Regions from separate parts of the Lacticaseibacillus styriensis genome, predicted to be linked through region 1. Evidence: a T-box and tRNA genes for the amino acid it is inferred to sense, from the RefSeq annotation. Region 1 holds a T-box; the other holds one or more tRNA genes.
What was found. The T-box of region 1 lies ahead of leuS (leucine--tRNA ligase). A T-box ahead of a tRNA ligase gene usually reads a tRNA of that ligase, here a tRNA-Leu.

Region 1 (7,999 bases):
GTTGGCGCAATTGGGGCTTTTTCTCCTCACGATTGCGACACTGCCATATTTCTTCTTGACGACAAACACCCCGTCAATCTTCATTACAGTGATTTATGCGGTACGGATGTTTGGGATTTCAATGGTCATGATGCCATTGACGACCAATGGGATGAATGCGTTGACGCCTGACATGATTCGCCATGGCACGGCGGTGAACAACACGGTACGACAGGTTGCGACTTCGATGACGACGGCGGTTTTGATCTCAGTCCTGTCAAACGTCACCAATCTCACTAAACCGGCAGCCAGCCTGGTAAAAAGTAATCCGCTGCAGTATAAGCAAGACTTTTTCAATGCTACACTCAACGGTTATCACGCGGCCTTTTTACTGGCAGTCGGGTTTAGTCTTGTCGGCTGGATTCTGACATTCTTCCTGAATAGTCATGCCATGTCGCAAGAAGTGACAATTAAAGACGAAAAGAAGGTGAAGGCATGATTCTTTGGCTTTTAGGGTTAATGGTCGTTGGCCTTTATCTTAGTTTCATCATGATGCACCGTTCGCTTAAACGCACCGCATTGATCATTGTGTTTGGTATCGGCGTCGTGGGCAGTTTATTGCTCATCACGCTGAATGATAATGCCCATTTTGGGATGGTTAAGCGGACAACGACCGACGAGCAGACCATTTATACCGCATCGCCTAATGCGCAAATGCCGATGCTTTTGAAGCAAACCGTGGGAACTGCCGGCAAACACGCCGTTTATATTTACAAAACGGATCCTAAGAAAAAGGCCGTGCATACCAAAGCCGACCTAGCCGTGCATAATAAAGTTTCCAGAACGTCTGATACGACCGCTTCATTAACGAGTAAGACGACACAGTGGGAATATCAAAATGGCTTTTATGGTGCACTATTCAATCATGAAGGTGCCGACCAGTTCGTCTCTCAGCATAACCAACTCGCCATTCCCAAAAGCTGGTTCGTTTTGACCACGACGCAGGCCAAGCAGCTGAGCACCAAGTTAAAAGCGTTGCAGCACCCAACTGCGCAGCAAAAAGCCGCCTTGGCGACAAAGGTGAAAGCCAAAGCAGCAGAATTGGTCAAAGCCGATCCGAAGTTGGCGACGGATCAGACCACGCTAATGAAGCAGGCTCAAAAAGCCGTGCAACAAGAGCTGATCCAGCAAGCCGTGCAGGATGTGCAGGCACATAAATAGTTAATGACAATGTATGTGGTGCAGTGCCGCACGCACAATAGTCAACTCAAGGCATTAAAAAAGCAGATGGCGAGTTTTCTCTCAGCGATCTGCTTTTTGCTTACGTTGATGCTGGCGAGATAAGTAGGGATTGAAAAACCACCAACTCAGCATTAACAAGGCGAATCCCAACGAAAAGCCGGCAAAGACATCGGTCGGATAGTGGACACGGACAAAGATGCGTGAATAGCCGGTCAAGCCGATCATCAAGACTGCCAGGATCGTGATCAGCCATTTGCCAGTTGGATGTTTGAACAATGTCCATGCCAAAAGAATAATCGTGCCATAAAACATCATGGTGCCACTGGAATGCCCGCTGGGGAAACTGAATCCGCTGGCTTTGACTAAGGCGCGAATTTGCGGATCGGCGATGAACGGCCGCGGCCGTTGGATCAGATATTTGATGCTGACATTGAGCACCCCCATGATGGCGCCAACGCTGGCTGTAAACACGGCTGCACTCCGATAACGGCAAAGTAAAAGCCCTGCCGCCAAGACCATGGTTAAAACAATTAAAATGCTGGGGTTTCCTAATTCGGTAATGACGAGAAGCAGCGGTTTAAGCGTTGCTGCGTGAAAGTGGGTCACAAAGGCGATAACGCGCTGATCGACCGTATGAATCCAGTTTGCGTTGTTAACAATGCCGACTAGTAAGGTGATGAAAATGATTAATGCAGATCCTGATAGATAAAGTGGTAGTGAACGACGTTGTGCCAAAACAAACCTCCCAAAATAAGCACAATCGACTGTAACGAATGCGCTAAGAAAATGCCTAATATAAATAGAATAGCATAATGACCATTGAACACATCTAAGGTTTTTGCTATGATTGACGCAATCATCAAACGAACAAAGGAGTAGTAAGTCGATGCGGGGATCAGAGAGCAGGCGGTGGTGCGAGCCTGACGATGCTAAGACTGAACTGGCCTTTGAAGTTGCTGCGGTGAAGCCAGTAATCGCAGCCGGTCGGACCGTTATCTCCTTTGAGCGCTGTGCAAACAGAACTTAGGTGGTACCGCGGCTGAGCCGTCCTAATGAAGATAGGGCGGTTTTTTGTTTGAAAAATTAGTGAACTAGTTCACGTTATAACGCGCCGGTTCACGCTCACATTAACGCGTTCACCGGCGCAGGAGCTTGCGTATAAGGACCTTGGTCGCAATGGCCTAAACCCGGGCCATCACGCCCAAGGCCACTTATACTTCAGCTCCTAAGCGCGCCGGTTCACGCTCACAAAATAATCAGGAGGTAAAGAAATGGCATATGATCATCATGAGATCGATAAGAAGTGGCAACGTTATTGGGCAGAGCATAACGAGTTTAATACCACGACTGATCCGAAAAAACCGAATTTTTATGCATTGGACATGTTTCCATATCCGTCAGGCCAAGGCCTGCATGTTGGGCATCCGGAAGGGTATACGGCAACCGATATTGTTGCGCGAATGAAACGGATGCAGGGATTCAACGTGTTGCATCCAATGGGCTGGGACGCATTCGGTTTGCCGGCTGAGCAATATGCCTTGAATACCGGACACAATCCGCGTACCTTCACCAAGCAAAACATTGAAACGTTCAAGCGTCAAATTAATAGTCTTGGCTTTTCATACGATTGGAATCGCGAAATTAATACGACGGATCCAAATTATTATAAGTGGACGCAATGGATTTTTGAACAACTGTATAAACATGGGTTGGCCTATGAAGCCGAAGTGCCGGTTAACTGGAGTCCGGACTTAGGAACCGTTGTGGCCAATGAGGAAGTTATCGATGGCAAAACCGAACGCGGCGGCTTTCCGGTCATTCGCAAACCAATGCGGCAGTGGATGCTGAAGATTACGGCGTATGCGGATAAGCTGCTTGCTGATCTCGATGACCTAGACTGGCCGGAATCGATCAAACAGATGCAACGCAACTGGATCGGCAAATCCACCGGTGCGCAGATTACCTTTGCAGTCACCGACAGTCAGGAAAAATTCGACGTGTTCACAACGCGTCCGGACACCCTTTTTGGCGCGACCTATGTGGTGATGGCGCCTGAACACGAATTGGTTGAAAAGATTACGACACCAGAACAGCAGGCAGTTGTCGATGCCTATGTGGAGGAAGCTGCGCATAAGTCTGATCTGGATCGGACTGCGCTGGATAAAGAAAAAACCGGCGTCTGGACTGGTGCCTATGCTACCAATCCGGTTAATGGCGAGAAACTGCCAATTTGGATCTCGGATTATGTCCTGGCGACGTATGGTACTGGGGCAATCATGGCGGTGCCGGCGCATGATGATCGTGACTATGCCTTCGCCAAAAAGTTTGGGATCGAAATCAAGCCCGTTATCGAAGGTGGCAACATTGACGAAGCGGCCTACACTGGCGATGGGGTTCACATCAATTCTGAATTTTTGGATGGTTTAAACGAGCAGGATGCCATTGATCGGATGATTAGCTGGTTGGAAGACAAGGAGATTGGTCACGCCAAAGTTAATTATAAGTTGCGCGATTGGGTCTTTTCCCGTCAGCGGTATTGGGGCGAGCCGATTCCGGTGATTCATTGGGAAGACGGCGAAACCACACTGGTACCGGAAGATGAACTGCCACTGGTATTGCCTGAAGAAGTCGATATCAAGCCAAGCGGGACTGGTGAAAGTCCATTGGCCAATTTGACAGATTGGGTCAATGTTGTCGACAAAAACGGGCGCAAAGGCAAGCGGGAAACCAACACGATGCCGCAATGGGCCGGTTCTTCATGGTATTTCCTGCGCTTTGTCGATCCGCACAATAAAGAAGCACTTGCCGATTACGACAAGCTCAAGCAGTGGATGCCGGTTGATCTTTATATTGGCGGCGCTGAACACGCCGTCCTGCATCTTTTGTACGCGCGCTTCTGGAACCTGTTCCTTTATGATATTGGCGCGATTCCGAATAAAGAGCCATTCCAGCGCCTGTATAACCAAGGCATGATTCTGGGCGACAATCATGAAAAAATGAGTAAATCCAAAGGCAATGTCGTCAACCCTGACGATGTGGTCGACGAATATGGTGCCGACACGCTGCGCCTTTATGAAATGTTCATGGGTCCACTGGATGCCGGCATTGCGTGGTCCACAAAGGGCTTGGCCGGTGCGCGCAAGTTCCTGGATCGCGTCTGGAGTGCCTTTATCGATGACGAAGGCAAACTTCGTGATCGCATCACAACCATCAACGACGGCCGTTTGGATAAGGTTTACAACGAAACCGTTAAAAAGGTAACCGAAGACTACGAAGCCTTGCATTTTAACACTGCGATTTCTCAAATGATGGTCTTCATCAATTCGGCACGTAAAGACGATGATTTGCCGCTTGAATATGTCGAAGGTTTTGTCAAAATGCTCGCGCCGATTGCCCCGCACTTGATGGAAGAAATCTGGTCGCGGCTCGGTCACGATCACAGCCTGACATACGCGCCATGGCCGACTTACGATGAAAGCAAGCTCAAGACCGATACGTACGACATGATGGTCCAAGTCAACGGCAAGCTCCGCGGCTCCATTACTGCCAATGTCGACGAATCCGACGACGATATCAAGCAAGCTGCACTGGCCAATGAAAACGTTCAGAAGTTCACGGCCGGTAAGGATATTAAAAAGATCATCGTGGTTCCAAGAAAAATCATCAACATCGTGGCCAAGTAATGAGATGATATTGCGAGTTATTGAAGATCCGTGACGTCAAGATCTTACGACAACCATTCAACGTTAGGTTCCAGCGAAACAAAATCGGTGCCAAAGACTGAGAGGGTCGATGGGACTGATTTTTTTGAGCGCAAGTCAGCGCGGTTAGAAGCCGGAGTGTAAGTGGCCTTGGGCGTGATGGCCCGGGCTTAGGCCATTGCGTCCAAGGTCCTTACACGCAAGGCTTCTGCGCTGGCGAGCGCGTTATGGCGAGCATCAACCATCCCCCTAACAACTATAAACACAAGTTAACCCCCCAAGCAAAGCCCGTCATTCCAGACTATCCCAGACTATTACGCCAAGTCGGTCTTTAAACCTCCTTTGGCGTGGTATCATATTAATAATTGCCTTATCCAGAATTATCAAAGTTTTCTTTTGATTCACCAAAGAAATCCGGGAAAGATTGCAAGTGAGGCGTGGATTGCCTAAAATATAAAGGATTACGCAACACGACAGGAGCTTATCATGGAAAATTTGCTGGGCAGCGGCAATCAGCCGCCACGTTCAGACAAGGAAAAAATGATCCGCGGTTCGGCGTGGATGACTGCCGGCAGTGTTTTTTCACGGATTTTAGGAGCCATCTATGTCATTCCGTGGCGTATTTGGCTCGGTGCAGCTTTTCTAACGGCAAATGCCTTATTTACCAAGGGCTATCAGATTTATAGTCTGTTTTTGATTATTTCAACCGCGGGTGTTCCAGGGGCGGTTTCCAAGCAAGTTGCCCGGTACAACGCGATGGGCGAGTATAAAACGGGCATGCGGCTCTTTTATCATGGAACAATCGCCATGCTGCTTATGGGTGTTTTGTCTTGCGGTGCGATGTGGCTTTTGGCACCGTTATTAGCGGCAGGGGATGCGCGGATGATCCCGGTTTTCCGGTCGTTGGCGTGGCCGTTGTTGCTAATCCCATCGTTGAGTCTGATTCGCGGCTTTTTCCAAGGGTACAATGAAATGGCACCAAGCGCGATCAGCCAGTTTGTTGAACAGGTCGCCCGAATTTTGTACATGCTGGTGATGACGTATGCGATTATGGTTGCCGGCAATCATCATTACTTAGATGCGGTGGTTCATTCAACATTTGCGGCGTTTATTGGCGCAGTTTTTGGACTCGGTCTATTGGTTGTGTATTTCGTTCAGCAAAAGCCGCGCTTAGATGCGTTAGAGGCGCAAAGTAAGCAGGCTCTGAACATCAGCGTCAACGAGATTTTGTTGGATGTGGTGCGTCAGGCAATTCCATTCATCATCATGGATTCGACGATTAACATTTACTACATCATTGATCAATATACGTTTAACCCGATGATGAAGGCTTTTTATCGCGTAAGTGAGGACCAACTGGATCGGTTCTACGCCTTATTTGCCGGTAATGCGAATAAGTTGATTATGATTATTGTTAGCTTGGCGGTTGCCATGGCCATTACCGTTGTGCCCTTGCTGGCCGGTGCCAAAACGCGTGGTGATGTTGCGGGGTTGGCTCGGCAAATCACGAACACCTTACAGCTGTTCTTTATTGTAATGATTCCTTCAGCCTTTGGGATGGTGGCGGTTGCGCGTCCCTTATATGTTTTGTTTTATCGTGATATGGATTGGTTGGGCATCAGGTTATTACAGTGGTCATCAATTTTAGCAATTTTACTGGGCCTATTTACGGTGTTAGCTGCGATTCTTCAGGGCCTGTTCAACAATCGTCTGGCAATTCAGGAAATGCTGGTGGGGATGGCGGTCAAAGTCATCGCGCAGTGGCCGATGATTTTCTTTTTCGATGTCTATGGGCCGATTATCGCAACGATGCTTGGCATGACGGTATCAAGCCTGCTGATGCTGTATTCGACGAATCGGATGTACAATATTCACGTGCGTCAAACGATTCGTCGCGGTATCGGTATTCTGGCGTTTTCATTGATCATGTGCGCCGTTTGCTACCTGATCGTGAACCTTTCCGGCATGATCATCAACCCGCAAAGTCAGTTTGGCGCTGCTTTGGTTTTGTTGGTAGCGGTTGGTGTCGGGGTACTGATTTATGGTTATTTAATTTTAAAAACGCGCTTGGCAGATATGATTATTGGCGAACGAGTCAGTCGGTTACGCGAAATTTTACACATTCGGTGATGTTATGCGATTAGATAAGTATTTAAGTCATTTGCAATTTGGCAGTCGAAAAGAAGTCAAGGCGCTCATTCGTGATAAACGCGTTCGGGTTGCCGGGGAACTCGTAACGGATCCGGGCTACAATATTTTACCGGGCGTTGCAGTGGAAGTGAACGATGCTCAAGCCGATGGGCCACTTGAAGTCGATTATTTGATGAATAAGCCGGCAGGGGTCATTACAGCAACCGAGGATCCGGTACAACCGACTGTTCTTGATTTGATTCGGCCGCATGATTACCGGCCTGGTTTATACCCGGTTGGCCGGTTGGATAAAGACACGACGGGACTATTATTACTGACCACCGACGGCAATTTAGGGCATCGACTCTTGGCGCCGAATCATCACGTTGCCAAAACCTATACGGCTACACTGGCAAAAGCGCTCACTGATGACATGAAGCGCCAGCTAGAACAAGGCATTGTTTTAGAGGATTTTACGACAGCCCCGGCAGAAGTAACGGTGGTGCCGGCAACTGATAATAAAGTGATCCAAATGACGATCACGGAAGGTAAGTATCATCAAATCAAGCGGATGCTGCTGGCGGTCGATAATGAGGTGCTGGCTTTGACCCGCATCGCGATGGGACCGCTGCGTTTACCGGAAAATATGGCAGCTGGCGACTATCGCGCGTTGACGGATGAAGAACGGGCAAAGTTGGCGCAGATATCCCAATAGCGGCTAGATTGTTTTGGTGCGTTCTGCGTACCAAATAGGCTGGCGTTAATAAAAAGCGGCGGCAAGAGTGGAAAAATCTGCTCTTGCCGCCGCTTTTAGTCTGACTTGCCTAATTATATGAAGGAAATGCCCGGAACTGGTTGGCAACCTTTTTAAGATTCAGACAATTGTTTCAGATAGGCAGGCAGCTCCTGAATCACCATCGTGGGTAATGCCACGTAGCTATTCATAG
Region 2 (7,999 bases), 960 kb from region 1:
ACCCGCAACGACGCCCATTCATTTTGAAAAAACAGGCGAGCTTATTTTAAACGAGAAACAGGCAAAACAGTTAGGGTTGACCTTACCTAGCGCGTTAGTCAAACAGGCAGAGACGAAGGGAACGGTGATCAAATGAGTTTAGGCGTTTCGGCAATTGGTCAAGGATTACTTTATGGGTTAATCGGACTTGGCTTGTTTTTAACATTTCGGGTTCTGGATTTTCCCGATATGACAGTTGAAGGGACTTTCCCGTTTGGGGCGGCAGTCGCGGTTAGTGCGATTACCCATGGCATTTCGCCGATCATTGCGACACTGCTTGCTACCGGAGCGGGGATGCTTGCGGGCTTGGCAACAGGCTTATTAACGACAAAAGGACGGATTCCGGTCTTGCTTGCTGGTATTTTGGTTATGACCGGCCTGTTTTCGATTAACTTACGAATTATGGGGCGGGCGAACTTATCCTTGTTGCATCAAGCCAATCTTTTTCAGGAATCGTTTTTGAAGGATCTGCCGCCATACTTTAACAGCGTCGTGATTGGGCTGGTGGTTGCGGTCGTTGTCGTCGGATTACTGATGCTGTTTTTAAACACCCAATTGGGCCAGGGCTTTATTGCTGCCGGAGATAATCCGAACATGGCGCGTAGTTTGGGGATTGACCCTGATCATCAAATGGTGCTTGGTTTAATGGTCGGGAATGGGCTTGTCGGACTTGCCGGTGGCTTGTTAGCGCAGAACAACGGCTACGCGGATGTCAATATGGGTATCGGGATCATTGTTATCGGGCTTGCCGCCATCATCATCGGTGAAGTCGTTTTCGGTGAACTGACCTTGTCACAGCGCTTGGTCGCCGTGATTCTGGGCAGTATTCTATACCGGTTTGTTCTGCTAGTGGTTTTGGCACTGGGATTCAACGCCGACGACCTGAAATTGATTTCGGCAGTGGTCCTAGCCGTTGCCATCATGGTGCCGCAAATCGATCATCAACTGCGATTACGGCGAGTTTTGCAAAAAGGGGTGCAGGCACATGGCTGAATTAATATTGGATCACGTCACAGTCAATGTACCGGTCGCAACGGAAGTAAAAACCTTGCTTCAAGACGTGACGTTAACGGTCAAAACCGGTGATTTCGTAACAGTCTTAGGCCATAACGGCGCAGGAAAATCGACGCTGTTTAACGCCATTACCGGTGATCTGCCGGTGAGCGGAGGAACGGTGACCTTAGCGGGTAAAAAGTTGAATGGGCAACGTCCGGAGCAACGGGCGCGTCACATTGCCCGAGTCTTCCAAGATCCGAAAATGGGCACAGCCCCGCGGATGACGGTCGCCGAAAACTTGCTATTAGCCAGTCACCGTGGCCAGCGCTTAAGTTTGCGCTCACGGGGACTTACTGCCCAAAAGGAGCGGCTGAAAGAACTTGCGGCCAAAACCGGGAATGGTCTGGCTGAAGCGCTTGATAAGCCGACTGAACAACTTTCCGGCGGGCAACGGCAGGCACTGAGTCTATTAATGGCCACCATGCGCGAGCCTGATCTGTTATTACTTGATGAGCACACGGCAGCACTGGACCCGCACACGAGCCAATCAATCATGACGCTGACTAACGAAATTGTTTCGGGCCAACATTTAACCTGCTTAATGATTACCCATCAAGTCGAAGATGCGTTACGCTATGGCACGCGCTTAATCGTTTTGGATGCCGGCCAGATTGTGGCTGATTTTGATCAAAAGAGAAAAGCGGCGCTAACCCGTAACGATGTGTTGGCGTTCTTCAGCTAAAATAATATTTTTAGTTAGCTGAAGCATTCAAGTCAATGCGTCTCGATGCATAAAAAATGCGTGACGCGTGAGTCAGATTTAATTTTGCAATGACATTAAAAATCGGTTCTAGATGATCGTGCACATCAATCATGCATGAACGCCTAGAACCGATTTTGTATTATTGGTATAGATTTTTTATGAACAGATTAGCGGTCAGCGTCAGTCGTGCAATCGAGCATCACTTGATGTACACTGTTGGCTCGGAGGTAATGTTCAACGATGACAAACCAAGAACTACAGGCACGCGTGGAGGCAATTTCCGTGGCGGCATTTCACCAGCCGTTCCGCCACCGTGCCATTTTCAATGCCCGGCTTAAAACAACTGGTGGCCGGTTTCATCCAGCTGACATGAATTTGGACTTTAACCCCAAACTCTTTGCCGCTTATCCCCCAGCAATCACCGATGGCATCATCAAGCACGAACTGGTGCACTATCATTTGTACGCCCAGCATCGCGGGTACCAACACCGCGATCATGATTTTCGCCAATTACTGGCAGCAGTTGGCGGGTCCCGCTTTGCTCCGCCGCTACCCACGACCGGCCGTCAATATACCTATGTTTGTACGCAATGCGGCCGGCAATTCATTCGTCGGCGGCGGATTGACGTCAGACGGTATGCCTGTGGCCACTGCCGAGGCAAGTTACGACTACAAAAAACGGTGATCAGTTGAGTGGCTTTTGTAACGTTAAATTGACTGGTTCAAAACCGGCCTTGGCGTATACTTCACGAGCCGTCTTATTAGCACTGAGGACATTGAGTTGGATAAAAGATGCCTGGTGACTTTTGGCAAAAGCCGTAACTGCCGCCATCAGCTGCTTTGCCAAGCCGTGATGACGCTGATCAGGGATGACGAAGAGGTCGATGAGTTGGGCAAAATGTTGCGGCACGAATTCAGGACTGGCACTGGTTTGTGCTAAGACAACCAAGGCAAAACCGGTAAGTTTCCCATGACTTTCGGTCACAAATAACCGGGCAAGGTCGTTTTGCAGATAATCGGCAAAATATTGGCGGTTATCAGTGGCTAATGGTCGATACGTTTCTGGCGCCAATGTCGCCATTTCCGTTGTAAGCTGTTGGTAAAGATCCACGATTGCAGACAGATCAACAAACTGGGCTTCACGAAGCATTTTAAGTTACTCCTATCTCATTCGAATTAAGCGGTTACGGATAACCAATCATTAAAAAAGATCCGATCAACAAGTTATCGTTGTTGGTCGGATCTTTTTACGCTGCGGGCAAGAAGACTCGAACTTCCATGAGCAAAAATGCTCACAAGATCCTTAATCTTGCGCGTCTACCAATTCCGCCATGCCCGCATGGCTATTTAAGCACAAGAAATATTATAGAAAATCAGATGATCAAAGTCAACAAAAATTTACTATTCGGTTGAACCCGTAGAGTGGCGAAAAGTTGACAAGTCCTGACTGAAAGCTGAACTTGTTTGGTGCTGCTTGGAACGTGTATAATCTGATAGAGCTAACTGTAAACAAATAGGGGGTGTCCAGCATGACGCGTCGAGGGAAAGCGTATAACATTGCTATTATTGGAATTCTCGGTGCTTTAATTATCCTCCAGGCTTATATTCCGATGGTGGGGTATGTTCAGATTTTTCCAGCCTGGCCTGCCATTTCGACGATTCATTTGACCGTCATTATTGGTGGGATTGTTCTAGGATATGGCGGTGGTGCCAGTCTTGGCTTATTATGGGGGCTGACGAGCCTGATCCGTGCTTATACATCAGCGACTGATCCTGTGACTTTATTGCTTTTTCGTAATCCGATTATTGCATTGGTGCCGCGCGTCATGGTGGGTCTCGTGGCGGCGTTTATCTTTCACCAAATGTTTAAGCGCCATCAAAGTGCGCTGGCGCAAACGATTAAAATGGTATTCGCCGGTGTGGCCGGTGCCTTGACCAACACACTTTTGGTCATTGGCTTTACCTGGTTGCTTTTTTCGAGCAAGGCTGCGCAAATTGTGCCAGGTGCTAATGCATCCAATCTTGGGTGGCTGCTGATCACGGCGCTGGCCATTAACGCGGTTGCTGAAGCTTTGCTAGGCGGTATTGTCACACCCATCTTAGGCCATGCGTTACTGCGTTTTCGGCGAAAGTAGTTTTAGAATCAGCAATCATGAGTTTTGAGAAGCGGAGGTTTTGGATTGACAGATGAAGAGCAGCAAGTCGTTGATTTATTGCAGGCAATGGTACAAGTACCGAGTGTTGGCGCAAAAGAAGGTCAAGTTGCTGAGCTGATTGAGGCTTATTTAGCCCCTGAGTTGCAAGCCGGTTTAATTAAGCGCGAGCGGATCACATATGCGCCGGGACGGGATAATCTGGTTTTGACCGTTGGCGATCCAAATGCCAAACGGTGGCTAGGTGTCGATGGGCACATGGATGTTGTCGATGCCGGCGATGAATCCAAATGGCAGTTTCCACCGTTTTCAGGACAGGTAAAAGACGGCAAGTTATATGGCCGCGGGGCAACGGATATGAAATCCGGGTTGGCAGCGGTGGTTGTCGCTTTGAAACAAGTCGCGCATGCGCAACTGGATCATGGGATTCAGTTGATGGCCACTGTCGGTGAAGAAATCGATAATTATGGCGCCCGGCAATTGGCAGCAGCGGGTTATGGCGACCGCCTCAATGGTCTTTTAGTGGCAGAGCCTGGCAATAGTAACGTGGATGCGGCTGAGCGCGGGATTATCGATTATACGTTGACCGCGCATGGTAAAGCAGCGCATTCATCGCGTCCGGATCTTGGGGCCAATGCCATTCACGGTTTGTTTGCATTTGCTAATGCGGCATTGACCGCAACAGCGCCGTTGCAGGCCAAGGATGATCCGATTTTGGGACACGCCACGCACAATATTGATATTATCCATGGCGGGAACCAGATCAACTCGCTACCTGAGTCGGCCTATCTGCGTGGCAATATTCGCACAACCATGATCGCCGACAATGATGCGTTTATTCAGGCGCTAAAACAAGCAGCGAAAACGCCTGTACCTAAAGGCGTGCATCTGGCGCTTTCAATTGACTCAGTACTGGGCGCGGCTGCTGCTTCGCCTGACAATGCCTTGATTGAGACCGTTCAGCAGGCACGGCAACGTATCGGTCTTGATCGCGGGGCCGTGGCGTATCGGACCGGGATTACTGATGCAGCACTGTTTTATCACGATGGGTTGGATCTGGCAATTTATGGGCCGGGAAATGATACATCACATGAGACCAACGAATATGTGGCGCTTCAAGATGTTTTTGACAGTGTGAAAGTTTATAAAGATGTTTTCCTGAACTATTAACCAGAATATTGACAATCAAAAAACCTTGTGCGGGTCATGCGTACAAGGTTTTTTGGTCAACTAAATGCGTTTGTTAGACGCAACTGAGTCTGGCTTACGACTCGTGCCGAATGCCTAGGTGATATTCAGCATGATGGTGCCATGTCGCACCTGCAGGAAGTTCCCAGGCTTGTGCTTGCAAATTAGCTTCAGGGGCAAAGCCGACTGCCACATGGGGCTGTCCGAGGATGCCGTTGAAATTGTTTTGCGTGCCAATGTCGGCAAACGGATCGATTCGGGTAGCCGGCGCATCGGTCAGGTAATGGAGTTGCCAGTCAGCGGCTGCTAAGTCGTAGTCCTGAGCCGCATAAACTTTTGACTGTTGTGCGATCATACTTGGCTGCGAGGCAATTGTTAATTTAGCCTGCATCATCGTTTGTGCCGGATCAGCTGTGAGCAGCCAAGGCAATACCAGCCGCGGATGTAGATGAATTGAAGCGCTGGTTTGGATTGTCATATCAATTGTCCAGACGTTCGCATTGTTGAGTCGGTGGGTAATGCTAAGTTGACGCATGCCGGGCTGGCCATCAGCACCTTCTGGCAAGTCTAGCGAAAACGTGATGACTAAATCAGGATCCTGACTGGTTTTCACCGCCCAGTTCCAGTTTTGCCATGCGCCAGGGACATTGGCTTCGTCTGGTTGCAGCGGACCGGTCATGGCGCCGAAAAAGCCGGGCTGATGCAGATAGTCTTCTAAAGTGACAAATCCAAGCAGTAAGTTAGGGTCAAATCCGGTCGCATTAGGCAGACGAACCTGTTGGACCCGGGCACCGAACGTTAAAAAGCGTAAGGTCATGTGATGATCGTTCACCAAAGTATATTGGGTAATTCGTTCCTGACCGACTTTGGCAAAAATTTTGGCGCTTAGTTTCATGGCGAAAACGCTTCCTCTCTCAATAGTTTAAGCCTACAGAAAAATTGCTCCAGATTCAATGCAATCATGACTTGAATCTGCTAGGCTTGATAAGGAAAGAGAAGGGTGGAACCATGAGAACGTTACTTAAGAAGGCCTATCAATTACTGTGGGCACTATTTATTCTGGCACTTGCCTACAGTTTCTGGGCCCGCGACATTCTGCCCCGGCAGTTGCGACCATATGGCGATCCGGCAAGTTTTGTGATCATTAGTCTGTTTGTGGTGGTGAATGCCGTTTGGCTGTACCATCACCATTTTCGCTTCCGTGATTTAAAAATGGAAAATGTCGACATCATGGAAGGCGAGAAATTTGAGGAGTTTTGTGCTTACTTGTTGAAGCGAAACGGTTTTAAACATATTCAGCTGACGCAAGCTTCCGGTGATCAGGGAATCGACATTATCGCTCGAAAAAAAGGGCAGTCCATTGGGTTTCAATGCAAACGCTATACCGGTTTTGTCGGCAATAAAGCGGTGCAGGAAGTTTGGGCCGGCCATCAATTTTATAAACTTGATCAAGCAGCGGTGATCACCAACAGTGACTTTTCCGACTCGGCAATCGCACTAGCGGATGATCTAGGGGTTATGCTCATTGATCGCAAAAAGCTCAAGCGGCTTATGAGAAGACTGCCAAGTTGAGGTGAGCGTGAGCCGGCGCGCTTAGAAGTCGGAGTGTAAGTGGTCTTGGGCGTGATTGCCCGGGCTTAGGCCATCACGACCAAGGTCCTTACACGCAGACTTCTGCGCCGGCGAACGCGTTATGGTAATTTGGGCAACCGCGTGTTATCAGTTTGATGAGGAGGCAGCAAACAATCGATGTTACTGGGATTAAAAGCTAGTACAGATGAACGGCAGATTCGTGATCGGTTGCAGTATCATCCGGACGTATTTGAATTTCACTTAACCGAAAACGATTTTACGGCAACGGGATGGGCCCATTTTTTGAAAATGGTGACTTGGGTGCGCAGCCAAGTGCCTACAGTGGTTTTCCATCATCCGATGCGGTTCGGCGGTCAACGTAATGAATTAGCCATGAATCCGACCAAGTATCCGACGCGTTATGATTTTATGATGACTAGTTCGATTAAGCTCATGAATCTGGCCAAAAAGGTGAATGCGACGGCGTTGATCCATGGGGGTTATCGGGTGGACACACCAGGCGATTATGCTGGGTGGACGGACGTTGCCAAGGCGCAGGATGTTGCTTTAGCGCGGATGATTGCGTTTGCTCAGGAGGCACCGGGACACGTTGTCTTTGAAAACTCCATGTCCCCCATTTTTCGCTATGGCGATCCTGATTTTGAGGCGCGGATATTGCGTTGGCAGCTACCGTTAGCCTATGATACCAGCCACACCTTCATCACGCTTCACGGCGATAATGATCGGCTCATGGCCAGTCTGGCGAATCTAAAGCCTTTGGTTCGGCACTATCATCTTGTCGATTCGATGGGTAAAACGCATGACAGCCTGCCACTTGGGCAAGGCCGGATTGACTGGGCGCGGGTTTTGCCGCTGCTCAACCCTAAGGCCAGTCGGATTTATGAAATCGGATTGAAGGATCAATTCAACTGTGAAGAAATGATTGCCAGCCATCACTATTTAGAAAAGGTGGCTGAGGAATTAGCCGCAGCCAAGCACCCAGCCTAGTTAAGTAGTAAATCGTTCTGGCGCTTGATGAACCCAAAAAGAGCGCGTGGTCCATTTGCGTCAGTCAGATACAAAAATCGCGCTTGGAGATCCGGTTTATTTAATAAGAGCTGCAATTCCCAGACACGTAAAGGCGCTTTCCGGGTCAAGTTGGGTTTAAAAATCAGTTGCGGCTGATCGTCCGCGGTTGTCAGGATAAAGTCATCAAAACGGCTCGGTGTTGGTTGCGTGTCCAGCAACACGGAGGCGTTTTTGTTTTGGTCGGCTAATAACGCGAGTA

Region 2: it has a tRNA-Leu gene. The T-box ahead of leuS (leucine--tRNA ligase) is inferred to sense a tRNA for this amino acid. The anticodon was not compared.

Annotation. Positions count from the first base shown of each region.
Region 1 covers NZ_CP132483.1:861,665-869,663, forward strand. Annotated here, with positions in the region: gene LACSTY_RS04195 (MDR family MFS transporter) at 1-478, shown strand, start outside; gene LACSTY_RS04200 (DUF4811 domain-containing protein) at 475-1,200, shown strand; gene LACSTY_RS04205 (phosphatase PAP2 family protein) at 1,282-1,956, opposite strand; T-box leader at 2,083-2,276, shown strand; gene leuS (leucine--tRNA ligase) at 2,493-4,904, shown strand; gene LACSTY_RS04215 (putative polysaccharide biosynthesis protein) at 5,409-7,052, shown strand; gene LACSTY_RS04220 (pseudouridine synthase) at 7,057-7,767, shown strand; gene LACSTY_RS04225 (NAD(P)H-hydrate dehydratase) at 7,920-7,999, opposite strand, start outside.
Region 2 covers NZ_CP132483.1:1,821,697-1,829,695, reverse strand. Annotated here, with positions in the region: gene trpX (tryptophan ABC transporter substrate-binding protein) at 1-136, shown strand, start outside; gene LACSTY_RS08785 (ABC transporter permease) at 133-1,032, shown strand; gene LACSTY_RS08780 (ABC transporter ATP-binding protein) at 1,025-1,777, shown strand; gene LACSTY_RS08775 (SprT family protein) at 2,039-2,491, shown strand; gene LACSTY_RS08770 (GNAT family N-acetyltransferase) at 2,484-2,948, opposite strand; tRNA gene LACSTY_RS08765 (tRNA-Leu) at 3,052-3,137, opposite strand; gene LACSTY_RS08760 (ECF transporter S component) at 3,328-3,933, shown strand; gene LACSTY_RS08755 (M20 family metallopeptidase) at 3,979-5,121, shown strand; gene LACSTY_RS08750 (aldose epimerase family protein) at 5,216-6,034, opposite strand; gene LACSTY_RS08745 (restriction endonuclease) at 6,148-6,711, shown strand; gene LACSTY_RS08740 (TIM barrel protein) at 6,889-7,719, shown strand; gene LACSTY_RS08735 (hypothetical protein) at 7,716-7,999, opposite strand, start outside.